DNA from 4 places in the Streptomyces sp. NPDC048171 genome. Region 2 is predicted to be linked to each of the others. Evidence: riboswitches for the same ligand, from Rfam matches in the RefSeq annotation. Region 2 holds a riboswitch; each other region holds the start of a gene.
What was found. Region 2 has a riboswitch for cyclic di-AMP ahead of ACGF3J_RS26370 (C40 family peptidase). Riboswitches for the same ligand answer to the same signal wherever they lie in the genome.
Positions count from the first base shown of each region.

Region 1: linked by a shared signal. The riboswitch ahead of ACGF3J_RS18180 (transglycosylase SLT domain-containing protein) and the one ahead of ACGF3J_RS26370 (C40 family peptidase) in region 2 are both predicted to bind cyclic di-AMP.
Region 3: linked by a shared signal. The riboswitch ahead of ACGF3J_RS05200 (C40 family peptidase) and the one ahead of ACGF3J_RS26370 (C40 family peptidase) in region 2 are both predicted to bind cyclic di-AMP.
Region 4: linked by a shared signal. The riboswitch ahead of ACGF3J_RS29520 (peptidoglycan DD-metalloendopeptidase family protein) and the one ahead of ACGF3J_RS26370 (C40 family peptidase) in region 2 are both predicted to bind cyclic di-AMP.

Region 1 is NZ_JBIDAU010000006.1:145,320-148,518, forward strand. It holds gene ACGF3J_RS18175 (HAD family hydrolase) at 201-1,001, shown strand; gene ACGF3J_RS18180 (transglycosylase SLT domain-containing protein) at 1,017-1,517, opposite strand; cyclic di-AMP (ydaO/yuaA leader) riboswitch at 1,521-1,676, opposite strand; gene ACGF3J_RS18185 (polyprenyl synthetase family protein) at 2,244-3,199, shown strand, end outside.
Region 2 is NZ_JBIDAU010000009.1:309,271-312,469, reverse strand. It holds gene ACGF3J_RS26380 (helix-turn-helix transcriptional regulator) at 1-354, opposite strand, end outside; gene ACGF3J_RS26375 (ATP-binding protein) at 569-1,075, shown strand; gene ACGF3J_RS26370 (C40 family peptidase) at 1,116-1,589, opposite strand; cyclic di-AMP (ydaO/yuaA leader) riboswitch at 1,593-1,740, opposite strand; gene ACGF3J_RS26365 (hypothetical protein) at 2,110-2,418, opposite strand; gene ACGF3J_RS26360 (ATP-dependent Clp protease proteolytic subunit) at 2,426-3,061, opposite strand; gene ACGF3J_RS26355 (VOC family protein) at 3,164-3,199, opposite strand, start outside.
Region 3 is NZ_JBIDAU010000002.1:170,704-173,902, reverse strand. It holds gene pcrA (DNA helicase PcrA) at 1-1,278, opposite strand, end outside; cyclic di-AMP (ydaO/yuaA leader) riboswitch at 1,510-1,684, shown strand; gene ACGF3J_RS05200 (C40 family peptidase) at 1,693-2,889, shown strand; gene ACGF3J_RS05195 (tellurite resistance/C4-dicarboxylate transporter family protein) at 2,917-3,199, shown strand, end outside.
Region 4 is NZ_JBIDAU010000011.1:121,449-124,647, reverse strand. It holds gene ACGF3J_RS29535 (helix-turn-helix domain-containing protein) at 1-141, shown strand, start outside; gene ACGF3J_RS29530 (DUF6126 family protein) at 138-260, shown strand; gene ACGF3J_RS29525 (tyrosine-protein phosphatase) at 289-1,086, opposite strand; cyclic di-AMP (ydaO/yuaA leader) riboswitch at 1,513-1,669, shown strand; gene ACGF3J_RS29520 (peptidoglycan DD-metalloendopeptidase family protein) at 1,674-2,609, shown strand; gene ACGF3J_RS29515 (SGNH/GDSL hydrolase family protein) at 2,815-3,199, shown strand, end outside.

The sequences.
Region 1 (3,199 bases), on a different contig from region 2:
CCGGGGGCCGCCCCGGGGGTAGGTAGCAGACCATGTTGTTGCCAACCGGTGCACAGGCCCTTAACCGGCTTTAGCCGATGATGTGTCAGGTTTCGGACATGTTCGTGCGTCGTCGTGCGCGTTCGAACGTACTCGCCGCGTCCTCGTTCGGAACCGGTCGCGGGTGAGTCGGACCGGTGTCGCGTCCGTATTCTCTGATCATGGACCGCACCGCATACTCACTCGTCGCCACCGACCTCGACGGCACGCTGCTCCGCGGCGACGACACCGTCTCCGAACGGTCGCTGGCCGCGCTGGCGCGGGTGGCCCGGGCGGGTGCGCGGCATCTGGTGGTGACGGGGCGCCCGGCACCCCGGGTGCGGCCCCTGCTCGACCGCCTCGGGTGCACGGGGCTCGCGGTGTGCGGGCAGGGCGCGCAGGTGTACGACGCCGGCGCGCACCGGATGCCGTGGTCGGTGACCCTGGACCGGGAGCTGGCGGAGACGGCGCTCGGCAAGATCGAGGCCGAGGTGGGCCAGGTGTACGCCGCGGTCGACCAGGACGGCGTCGACGGCCTGACCCTCATCGAGCCCGGGTACCTGATGCCCCACCCCACGCTGCCCGCGGTGCGGGTGGAGCGGCGCGACCAGCTGTGGCGCACCCCGATCAGCAAGGTGCTGCTGCGCCACCCCGACCTGAGCGACGACGAGTTGGCGTCGACCGCGCGCGCGGTGGTCGGCTCCCTCGCGACGGTCACCATGTCGGGGCCCGGCACGGTGGAGCTGCAGCCGTGCGGCATCACCAAGGCGACCGGCCTGGCGCTGGCCGCAGAGCGACTGGGAGTGGGCCGGCGGCGCACGATCGCCTTCGGCGACATGCCCAACGACATCCCGATGTTCGACTGGGCGGCGCACGGCGTCGCCATGGCCGGTGCCCACCCCGAACTCAAGGCGGTGGCCGACGAGGTCACGACGACGAACGAGGACGACGGCGTGGCCGTCGTCCTCGAACGGGTCTTCTGAATGTCGCGGTGCGGCTCAGTACGCGCCGAAGACGTTGTCCATCGAGCCGTACCGGTCGGCCGCGTAGTTGCAGGCCGCGGTGATGTTGGCGACCGGGTCGTACGGGTCCCAGGAGGTGCCCTCGACGTGGTACGCCTGGAAGGTCGGGTCGATCACCTGGAGCAGGCCCTTGGACGGGGTGCCGTTGATGGCGTTGATGTCCCAGTTGTTGATGGCGAGCGGGTTGCCGGACGACTCCCGCATGATGTTGCGGTGAATGCCCTCGTACGAGCCGGGGATGCCGTGCTGCGCCATGACGTCGAGCGACTCGCGGATCCAGCCGTCGAGGTTGTCCGGGTAGGCGGTCGCCGCCGTGGCGGCCGTCTTGGTGGCGGCCGGGGCGGCCGGGGTGGCCGCGGACGCGCCGGTGGCGCCGATGAGCGGCAGGGCGAGCACCGCGGCACCGGTGCCGGCCAGGGCGAGCTTGCGGGCGATCCGGGTGGTCCGGGCGTGACGGTTCTGACCGTTGGCAGACATCTGTGTCCCTCTCCTGACGCCTGCGAGGTGAGCTGTCGGGTTCGGGCGGGGAGGTGCCCGGCCGCGCCCTGACGGGTACGGCTTCACCCCGAGCCGCTCCGGTGGTGACCGGTGCGGCGACTTACCTGGGTCCCCCGCTCCTGCCGGCGAGTGAGTTGAGTGGATGACTGTGCGTACGGGCGATGGCAGGATTCGGCGTCCGCCCGACAGGCCGGGAACGTATGCGAGAGCACATGTCCGAAACAAGTGCAGGAATCACCCAACGTCCTGTTGACCTTGGTCTGAGGTGTTTGAGGCTCTTGATCCTTTGCGGTTGCCAAGTCTCAACTGGCTTGCGGGGCAAAGGGAGGGCACAGGTTGCGGCGGGGTTGCCCGAGAGGGCTCCGGAGTGAGCCAACTCACGGGCCTCAACAAGCGCGGCAAAACGGGCATTAGTCCCAACTATGCCCCAACCGGCCCTCAATGCAGAGCGCTTCGCCCTTCCGGTGTTTTCGTGTGCCGGGCGGGCATCCGTTCGGGGCCGGGGAGGCGATATTGAAATCGGCCAATATGTGCTCATATCGACTGATCAAAAACATACCGCTCATGATCCGATACAGCCCGGCCTGTAGCGGTGGGCGCTAGCGGTGATCGAAAGGTGACCGGATACGCTGACTCGAGTGGTGGCAGCGACCTATCGACAAACCAGGTAATCGCCAGTAGACACCAGCAGACAGGAGACCCCTCGTGACCGTCGTCGGGCCGTTCGGGCTGAGCGTGCGGGACCAGGCTCTGGAAGCCGATGTCCAGGCCGGATTGGTCGCGGTCGAGGAAGGGTTGCTTGAGGCAACCAAGAGCGAGGTGCCCTTCATCACGGAGGCCGCCCAGCACCTGGTGCGGGCCGGCGGCAAGCGGTTCCGGCCGCTCCTCGTGATGCTCTCGGCCCAGTTCGGCGACCCCTACGCCCCCGGGATCGTGCCCTCGGCCGTGGTGGTGGAGCTGACCCACCTGGCCACGCTGTACCACGACGACGTGATGGACGAGGCCGCCGTGCGGCGCGGGGTCGCCAGCGCCAATGTCCGCTGGGACAACTCGGTCGCGGTCCTGACCGGCGACTTCCTGTTCGCCCGCGCCTCCCAGATCCTCGCCGACCTCGGGCCCGAAGCGGTCCGCGTGCAGGCCCTCGCGTTCGAGCGGCTGGTCACCGGCCAGATCCTGGAGACGGCCGGCCCGCAGGACGGCCGGGACCCCGTCGACCACTACCTGGACGTGCTGGGCGGCAAGACCGGCTCGCTGGTGGCCGTCTCCTGCCGGTTCGGCGCGATGATGTCGGGCGCCGACGAGACGGTGGTGGACGTACTCACCCAGTACGGCGAGCGGCTCGGCGTCGCCTTCCAGCTCGCGGACGACGTCCTGGACATCGCCTCCGACTCCCACGAGTCGGGCAAGACGCCCGGCACGGACCTGCGCGAGGGCATCCCCACCCTGCCGGTGCTCCGGCTGCGCGAGCGTGCGGCCCGGCTGGGCCTCGCCGAGGACATCGCGCTGAGCGAGCTGCTCGACTCCGACCTGAGCGACGACGCCCGGCACGCCGAGGCGCTGCGTCTGCTGCGCGCCCACCCCGCGCTGGAGCACGCCCGGCGGGACACCGTCCGCTATGCCAAGGAGGCCCGCGCGGCCCTGGCTCCGCTGCGGGAGTGCGA
Region 2 (3,199 bases):
CTCCAGGGTGCGCATCGCGCCGGCCTGGGACTCCAGGCTGATGAAGTCGCGGTAGGTGGGCGGCAGCACCCCGCGGTAGGCGTGCCACCAGTGGTGCCGGCCGCCCGCGTCGTCGGAGCGCGCCAGCATCACCAGCAGCCCGCGCAGCTGGTCGTCGTCCACGCCGTAGGCGTCGAGCAGTAACCGCACGTCGGCCGGTTTCGCCCCGCTCGTCCCGGTCTCGATGCGGCTGACCTTCGACTGGTGCCAGCCCACCAGGCGGGCCGCCTCCCCGCTGGTGATGCCCGCCGTCGTGCGCAGGGCGCGCAGTTCCGCGCCCAGCTTCCTGCGGCGCACCACCGGACCGTGCTGCATGGGCCACTCCCTTACTCCTTATGGGCCGCCCAAATCCGCTCTGCCGTCGCAGAGTTCACCGCTTCGAGCGACAGATATATGCATATCTTGGTGGATCGCCGTCCTTCACGGGCCGGGTGATGGCAGTCTGGCGGCGAAGCACCAGTCCGGGACCGTACTCGAACCGCCCGCTTCGTGTCGGACCACGGTCCCGTGAGAAAGGGACGACGTCGCCATGGCCGATCACCTGGAAGCATCCGTCACTCTGCCGAGCGATCCCGCTTCGGTGGCCGCCGCGCGCACCTATGTGGCCGGCACGCTGGTGGAGTGGGGCCTGCCGTCGGACGCGGAGATGTCCGACACGGTCCGGCTCATCGTCTCCGAACTGGCGACCAACGCGGTCCAGCACACGCTCGGGCAGTCGCCCACCTTCACGGTGGATCTCGTCCTCGACCGTGACGAGCGGCTGCGCATCGGCGTCACCGACAGCCATCCGCGCTTCCCCAAGCGCCTGCCCGCCGCCGTGCAGCAGGACAACGGTCGCGGCATGGTGATCATCCGCTGGCTGACCGCCGAATGCGGCGGCAAGCTGCGGGTCCGCCCCACGCGGGAGGGCGGCAAGACCGTCTCCATCGAACTGCCCTGGACCGCCCCCCGCCCCCCGGCCGCCGCCGAGGGGGTGACGGCGGGGCAGAACGCCGTCATCCCCTTCGGGAGAGCTACTCGCCCCCGGGCTGTCTGACCCCGGGTCACTCGATCAAGGGGCGCTCGCCCCTCAGGGGCTACTTGACCCGCCCGTAGGAGACGCTCCCGGTCCAGATCTTCTGCAGGCGCACCACGTCCCCGGTCTTCGGGGCGTGCCAGAGCTTGCCCTTCCCGGCGTAGATACCGACGTGGTAGACGCTGCGGCCCGAGTGGAAGAAGACCAGGTCTCCCGCCTTGCGCTTCTTGGCCGAGACGTGGCGGGTCTTGTTGTACTGCTGGGCAGCGGTGCGCGGCAGCTTCTTGCCGGCCTTCTTGAACGAGTACAGCGTCAGGCCGGAGCAGTCGAACCTGCGGGGCCCGACGGCGCCCCACCTGTAGGGGGAGCCCTTCTTGGAGGCCGCGATCTTGAGGGCCTTCGTCGCATGAGCCGCCGCGGCCGCCTCCGAGGAGAAACCGGGGACCACGACGGAGCCGCCGACAGCGGCGAGAGTGAGGGCCGAGGCCGTACCGGCACGAGCCATCAGGGACGGGACACGATTGAGCGCGAACATGCGCAACCCTTCGTCAGCCGCCTGTGAAGGATGACCTGTCGGATTCGGGCTGGCGAAGTTGCCCGGCCGCACGAGTGCGGCTTCACCCCAAGGGCTGCTCGGTCCGGCGCCTCTCCCACGGAGGCGTCCGCTCCTGCGACCCGTCGTGCTCGGGTCCTCCACTCCTGCCGATCCACTTCCCTCGCGACCGGTCGTCCGGACGGCGGCAGGATTCGGCGTCCGCCCGGACCGCCCCGCCGCTGCGGCGGGGGCTTGTCGTCAGTCACGGATCTTGTCTCGCCGGAGGGGGAATTCCCAACGGAACGTGCCTTTTGTGTTGTTACTCACCACCCACCCGTTCGGGTGGACACGCCTGTGTTCGAGCCGGGGCCGTAGGCGGCGACGACCCCGGGACCAGCGGCGCAGCGGTGGGCGCAGACGTCGGGAGAGGGCGGCCGCGCAACCCGGACCGGTCGTCAACCGGGTGTGTTCCTACGCCGAAAGGAGGTACGTCTTTTGGTCCGTTTCGAACCCCGTCCACTCAACTCTCGGAACACGGCGGAAGACTGAGGCGTCCCGTCCGCCGCTCGCCGTCCAGTACCCGCAGGGCCCGGGCGAGGGTGGGCGCGTGCAGTTCCGTCTCACCCCGCGCGTGCATCAGCTCCAGCGCGTCGCGCAGGGCCGCGGCCTTCCCCACCAGCGCCTGGGCGGCCCGCAGTCCCCGGTAGGTGTCGCCGTCCCGCGCGGGGTTGATGCGCCCGAGCAGGTCGACGACGTCCAGGTAGCGGTCGATCAGCTCGGCCTCGGCGCGGGTCAGGGCGGGCAGGGGCGGCAGTTCCGGTGGCAGCATCGGCCGTTCACCGGGTGCGGGGTGTGCCGGGCACGGCCGAGCGGTCGGCCACGATCCGGTCCACCAGCCCGTACTCCAGGGCCTGTTGGGCGTCCAGGACGGTGTCCCGCTCGAGGTCTTCGGTCACCTGCGCCGGAGTGCGGCCCGTGTGCCGTACGAGGATCTCCTCCAGACGGGCGCGGATCCGGGTCAACTCCCCGGCCCGGATGGCCAGGTCGCTCGCCTGCCCCTCCATCGGCTCGGTGAGCGAGGGCTGACGGAGCACCACCCGCGCCCCGGGCAGCATCGCGCGCTTGCCCGGCGTGCCCGCCGCCAGCAGCAGCGCGGCGGACGCGCCGGCCTGTCCGAGACAGGTCGTCTCCACGTCGCAGGCGACGTAGCGCATCGTGTCGTAGATCGCCGTCATGGCCGTGAACGAGCCGCCGGAGGAGTTGATGCAGAGGGCGATGTCCCGGTCCGGGGCCTGGTGCTCCAGGTGCATGAACTGCGCCATCACGTCGTTCGCGGAGGTCTCGTCGACCGGCGTCCCGAGAAGGACGATCCGCTCCTCCAGCAGCTTCGAGTACGGGTCCGACGTACGGGCTCCGGCACTCGTGCGCTCGGTGAACTCGGGCAGGACGTGGCGGGCGGACGGTCGGGTCATGGCGAACCCCTCCTCGTGGCGGAACCCTCTTCGGCTGCACTGGCTCCGTATAAAATGTACAGGACGTACATTGCGAGGGAATGGGAATCGCGCAACCCGCGGTCATGTCCCGTGCGGTGGCTCGTGCAGGCCGAAGGG
Region 3 (3,199 bases), on a different contig from region 2:
GTCTATCTCGTCGGCGACGAACTGGGCCTCGTCGTGCTCGGTGTCGGCGACGTACCCGGTGATCTGGGCGCCGGCGCCCTGGTTGGTCCACAGGTTCTTGGGCCGGCGGGACTCATTGCGCTCGATGACCGCGTTGGCGGCGGTGAGGATGGTCTGGGTCGAGCGGTAGTTCTGCTCCAGGAGGATCGTCGTCGCGTTCGGGTAGTCCTCCTCGAACTGGAGGATGTTGCGGATGGTGGCGCCGCGGAAGGCGTAGATCGACTGGTCGGCGTCGCCCACCACACACAGCTCGGCGGGCGGGACCTCGGCCTCCGGCGGTACGTCGACGGGGTGCTCCGAGGCCCCGCCGACCAGCTCGCGCACCAGGGCGTACTGGGCGTGGTTGGTGTCCTGGTACTCGTCGACCATGACGTGCCGGAAGCGGCGGCGGTAGTGCTCGGCGACGTCCGGGAAGGCGCGGAGCAGGTTGACCGTCGTCATGATCAGGTCGTCGAAGTCGAGGGCGTTGGCCTCACGCAGCCGCGACTGGTACATCGCGTACGCCTGGGCGAGCGTCTTCTCGAAGCCTCCCCCAGACTCCGTCTGGGAGGTGCCCCCAGCCGCCTGGGCGGCGAAGTCCTCCTCGTCGATCAGCTCGTTCTTCAGGTTGCTGATCTTGGCGCTGAAGGACTTGGGCGGGAAGCGCTTGGGGTCCAGGTCGAGGTCGCGGCAGACCAGCGCCATGAGCCGCTTGGAGTCGGCGGCGTCGTAGATCGAGAAGGACGACGTGAAACCGAGCCGCTTCGACTCGCGGCGCAGGATGCGGACGCAGGCGCTGTGGAAGGTCATCACCCACATCGCGTTGGCGCGCGGGCCGACGAGCTGCTCGACGCGCTCCTTCATCTCGCCGGCGGCCTTGTTGGTGAAGGTGATCGCGAGGATCTGGCCCGGGTGGACGCCGCGCTCGGCCAGCAGGTGGGCGATGCGGTGGGTGAGCACGCGGGTCTTGCCGGAGCCGGCGCCGGCCACGATGAGCAGGGGGGAGCCGGAGTGCACCACGGCGGCGCGCTGATTGTCGTTCAGCCCGTCCAGGAGGGCGGCCGGGTCCAGGGCGGGGCGCGGGGCGCCGTCCCGGTAGTACCGGTCCCGCTCCGGGGGCGCGTCGAACTTCCCGCCGAACAGGTCGTGCGGGACCGGCTCCGGTCCGTGACCGTCCTCGGGCGGCGGCGGGGGTTCCTCCTCGTGACCCCGGGGGGTCTGGAGGCTCGCCAGGAAGCTGTCGTCAAAGAGGCTGCTCATCGCTCTCCGAGTCTAGGGCGCCCCACCGACAACCCGATGCCACCCCGGAGAATGTCCGGGACACCTCACACCGGTACGCCCTGCGACCTGCCGGAACACGGAGAGTGACACCCGTCGCCAAGGTCACGAAAATGTATCGGGCATATCACCCACCAACCTTCACAGCGGCCACACGAGTTGGCTACCGTGCGAGCAGGCCGAACGACCCCCTCCGGCGAACCTCGCCGGGCCGCGCGGCCTCCGCCGAGTCCGGCGTGCCCGCCACGGCGCCCGGAGCCGGGGACCCAACCGAGAACTTGGGGTGAATCGGCCGTACCGCCCTCCATGAGGACGGTCCGCCGTAGGGCAACCCTTCCGTGCCGCCCGAACCCGACAGCTAACCCGGTAGGCGGAGCACTTGGAAGGAGCGCCTCCTTGGCGTCGCACCGCAAGTCGCGCCCCACCGGATCACGCGTCGCGGGCATACGGACCCCGGCCCTCGCCACAGCGGCCCTCACCTCCGTCGCCCTGCTGTCCCAGACAGCGAACGCCACGCCGTCGGACGACGACAGGCCGAGCCTCGAAGAGGTCGAGAAGAAGGTCGACGACCTCTACCGCCAGGCGGGGTCGGCCACCGAGAAGTACAACGCGGCCAAGGAGAAGACCGCCAAGCAGCGCAAGAAGGTCGACACCCTCCTCGACGACGTCGCCCAGCGCACCCAGAAGCTCAACGACGCGCGCGAGGAACTGGGTTCCTTCGCGTCCGCGCAGTACCGCACGGGCACGGCGGTCCCGGAGACGGCGACCTTCCTGCTCGCGGACTCGCCGCAGGAGTACTTCGACCAGAACCAGCTGATGGGCCGGCTCACCGGCCGTCAGAAGACCGCGGTCGACGACTACGTCACGCAGCAGTCCGAGACGATGAAGAAGCGCCGGGAGGCCGCCGAGAGCCTGGAGACGCTCACCGGCTCCCAGCAGGACCTGAAGACGGCCAAGTCGACCGTCCAGAAGAAGCTCGCCACCGCGCGTGAACTGCTCTCGAAGCTGACCGCCGAGGAGAAGGCCCGGCTCGCGGCGATCGAGAAGAAGAAGCAGGAGGAGGCCGCCCGCAAGGCCGCGGAGCTGGCCGAGCAGCAGGCCCGGCAGCAGGCCGAGGAGCGCGAGCGGCGGGAGGAGGCCGCACAGCAGGAGAGCGGCGGAGGAAGTTCCTCCGGTTCCTCGGAGTCCGGCGGCAACAGCTCGTCGGGCTCCTCGACGCCGGACTCGTCGTACGGCACCAAGGCCGAGAAGGCGCTCGGCTTCGCCCGCGCCCAGATCGGCAAGCCGTACGTCTGGGGCGCCACCGGCCCCGGCTCCTACGACTGCTCCGGCCTCACCCAGGCCGCCTGGAAGGCCGCGGGGGTGACGCTGCCGCGCGTCACGTACGACCAGGTCAACGCCGGAACGACCGTCCCCGTCTCCCAGGCGCAACCCGGTGACCTCGTCTTCTTCTACGACGACCTCAGCCATGTCGGCCTCTACATCGGCAACGGCATGATGATCCACGCCCCGAAGCCGGGCGCGTACGTCCGCGAGGAGTCGATCTACTACGACGGCGAGTCGTCGATCCACAGCGTGGTGCGCCCGGCCTGACCGGCCCGGCTCTCTAGCATCGGGGACATGTCGTCAGGCACGTCGTCAGGCACTCTCCCCTCCCCCCTGCGCGCCTGGTGGGCGCAGCGTCCACCGGCGGCCGGGGCCGCGGTCATGGCGACCGGCATCCTGTCGGTCGCCATGCACCTGACGGGATACGAGGTCCTGTCCCGCATCGCCCTGTTCCTGGCCTGCGCCGCCTGGCTGGCCCTGGCGGCGAACTTCGTCTACCTGCTGCTGGTCGAGCGCCCGCAGTGGCTGACGCGGGCGGGGACACCGGGCGCGCTCACCGCGGTCGCCGCGACCACCG
Region 4 (3,199 bases), on a different contig from region 2:
GCCCACTTCGACTCGCTGACCCCGCACCGGATCGCCGCACAGGACCCCGAAGGGGTCGAGCTGCTCTTCGTCCACACCCTGCTGCAGAGCCCGACGGCAGCGCTGTGCCTCGGCCCGACGACCCCTGGGGAGATGTCGTGAGTTCCATGGAGGAGAAGTTCCCGCGTGCCCTGTGGGTGCGGCTGCTCATCTACATCGCCCTGGGGCACGTCTTCGGCGGCTTCCTCTACCTGCTCTTCGAGGTGGGCGCCGGCCGATAGCGGTCGTGCGGACCGGTGCCGTGCCGGATCAGTCCAGCATCCGCTCGCGCAGCCGCTCCCGGGTCGCCGGGGTGAGGTGCAGGCCCTGCTCCAGGTAGGCGTCGACGCCGCCCCAGGTCTCCTCGACGGTGTCGAAGGCCGCCGCCAGGTACTCGGCGCGCGCGTCGAACAGGGGGCTCAGCAGCTCCATGACCTCGGGGGAGTAGGCCGAGGCGGCGGAGCTGCCGCGGCGCACCTTGTAGCGGCGGTGCGTGGCGTTCGACTTGAGGTAGTCGTCGAGGACTGCGTCGCGCTCGACGCCGAGCGCGAGCAGCGTGACCGCGATCGACAGGCCCGCGCGGTCCTTGCCCGCCGCGCAGTGCATCAGGGCGGGGACGCTGTCCTCGGCGAGCGCGTGCAGCACCCGGGAGTGCTCCGCCGTGCGCTCCGTGATGATCGTGCGGTAGGACGCGATCATCCGCTGGGCGCCCTTGCCGTCGGCCAGGATCGCGTGCAGCTGGTCGAGGTCGCCGTCGCGGACCATCTTCCAGAACTCGGCGCCGTCCGCCGGGTCGCTCAGCGGCAGGTTCACATTGCGCACGCCCGGCAGCTCGACGTCGGGGCCTTCCAGCTTCTGGTCGGCCGCGTTGCGGAAGTCGAAAATGGTGTGCAGGCCGAGGGTGGCCAGGAAGGCGGCGTCCTCCCCGGTGGCGTGCGCCAGGTGGCCGCTGCGGAACAGCACGCCGTGCCGCACCCGTCGCCCGTCCGCGGCCGGCAGTCCGCCGACGTCCCGGAAATTGCGCACACCGGTCAGCTCGGGTTCGGTCGACGGGACCTGCTGCGTCACGGGGACTCCTCCCACTCCGCCCCGCCGACGCTGCTCGGCGGCGGGCTCGCCTCGACGATACGGCATCCCCTGTCTGCGCCAATGAGTTGTCCACAGGGCATTAAGGACGGCATCGCGCCTTCTGTCCGAATTGATGCCTTAATTCCAACTGACGCTGAATTGCGAAAGGGTGGAGAAGTGGCGCGTGAGCAGCGTCATATCCGTAACCGTGCGTCGTCCGTCATGTTCACGTAATCAAGCCGGTTTTCAAGGATGTTCGCGCGAAATGCCATTCCCCGAATCGACGGAGTGTGACCGGATATTCCCGTAAAGGATCAATCGGAACGCCTTCTGGTGGAACCCTTCGCTTGTCCGGGTGCGTCTTGGTCCCTTACGTTCACCACCGATCCGGACGGACGCCTAATCCTGCCGCCGACCGGAGCCCACTCTCATCCACCACCCGTACCGGCAGGAGCGGGGGACCCACAGGTACGAATGCCTGTTCCGGTTCCCGGAACGGCTTGGGGTGAAGCCGCGTTTCGGCGCGGCCGGGCATCTCCAGCCCGAACCCGACAGCTCACCTCGCAGGCGCCGGAGAGGAATTCGCCATGCCCGCGAAGGGTAAGCACCGCCGTACCAGGGCCATGCGCCTGACCCGCACCATCGCCGTCGCCGGAACCGGTGGCGCCGCGCTCGCGCTCCCGCTGATCGGGGCCGCCGGCGCCAACGCCGCCCCCGCGCACTCCGTTTCCGAGCAGTCCGTCCAGTCCATTGCGGCGACGGCGAAGAAGGCCGCCGCGAGTGGCGCCGAGAAGAACTCGGACGCGCGGACCTACACCGTCAAGAGCGGCGACTACCTCTCCCGGATCGCCGACGAGCAGAACGTCGACGGCGGCTGGAAGAAGCTGTACGAGGACAACCGCCAGGCCATCGGTTCGGACCCGTCACTGATCCACCCCGGCCTGAAGCTCTCGGTCGGCGCCAAGGCCGCCCAGTCGGAGAAGCCCGCCGCCGAGAAGCCGGCCGCCGAGAAGCCCGCCGCGGAGAAGCCGGCCGAGGCGGAGAAGCCCGCCGCCAAGCCCGCCGAGAAGTCCACGGACGCCGAGAAGGCCTCCACCTCGGACGCCGGCACCAGCAGCGGCTACACCTCTCCCGTCGCGGGCGGCACCGTCGGTACCCCGTACCACCAGTCCGGCAGCATGTGGTCCAGCGGCTACCACACCGGCACGGACTTCGTCGTCCCGACCGGCACCCCGCTCAAGGCCGTCGGCGCGGGCACCGTCGTCTCCGCCGGCCCCGGCGGTGCGTACGGCAACCAGGTCGTCATCCAGCTCGCCGACGGCCACTACGCCCAGTACGCCCACCTCTCCTCCCTCTCCGTCTCCGCCGGCCAGTCGGTGACGGCGGGTCAGCAGGTCGGCCTCTCGGGTGCCACCGGCAACGTGACCGGTCCGCACCTGCACTTCGAGATCCGCACCACGCCGGACTACGGGTCGGACATCGACCCGGTCGCGTTCCTGCGCTCGCACGGCGTCTCTCTCTGACGCACGGCCAGGGCGCAGCCCCCACGCCACCGAAGGCCGGACCCCGATCCCCGGGTCCGGCCTTCGGTGTATTCCGCAATTGACCAAGCCTTTAGGCGTGGCCTTTCTCACCGACCGTCAACCCCTGCCTACGGTCGCGTAGGTCACATTCCAAGGTGAATCATGGCCCGATGTGGCAGACGATTCGAAGAATGACAGCAGAGCAGTGATCGGGTCGTACGTGGCGCTGGGGGACAGCTTCACCGAGGGCGTCGGCGACCGCGGCCCCGACGGGGCGTTCGTCGGCTGGGCCGACCGATTCGCCGTACTGCTCGCAGACCGGCGCCCCGAGGGCGACTTCACCTACGCGAACCTCGCCGTGCGCGGCAGACTGCTCGACCAGATCGCGGCAGAACAGGTCCCCCGAGTCGCCGCACTCGCACCGGACCTCGTCTCGCTCGCGGCCGGCGGCAACGACATCCTCCGGCCCGGCACCGACCCCGACGAGGTGGCCGAGCGGTTCGAGCGGGCGGTGGCCGCGCTGGCCGAAGCGGCCGGCACCGTCCTCGTGACGACCGGGTTCGACACCCGCGGCGTGCCCGTGCTCAAGC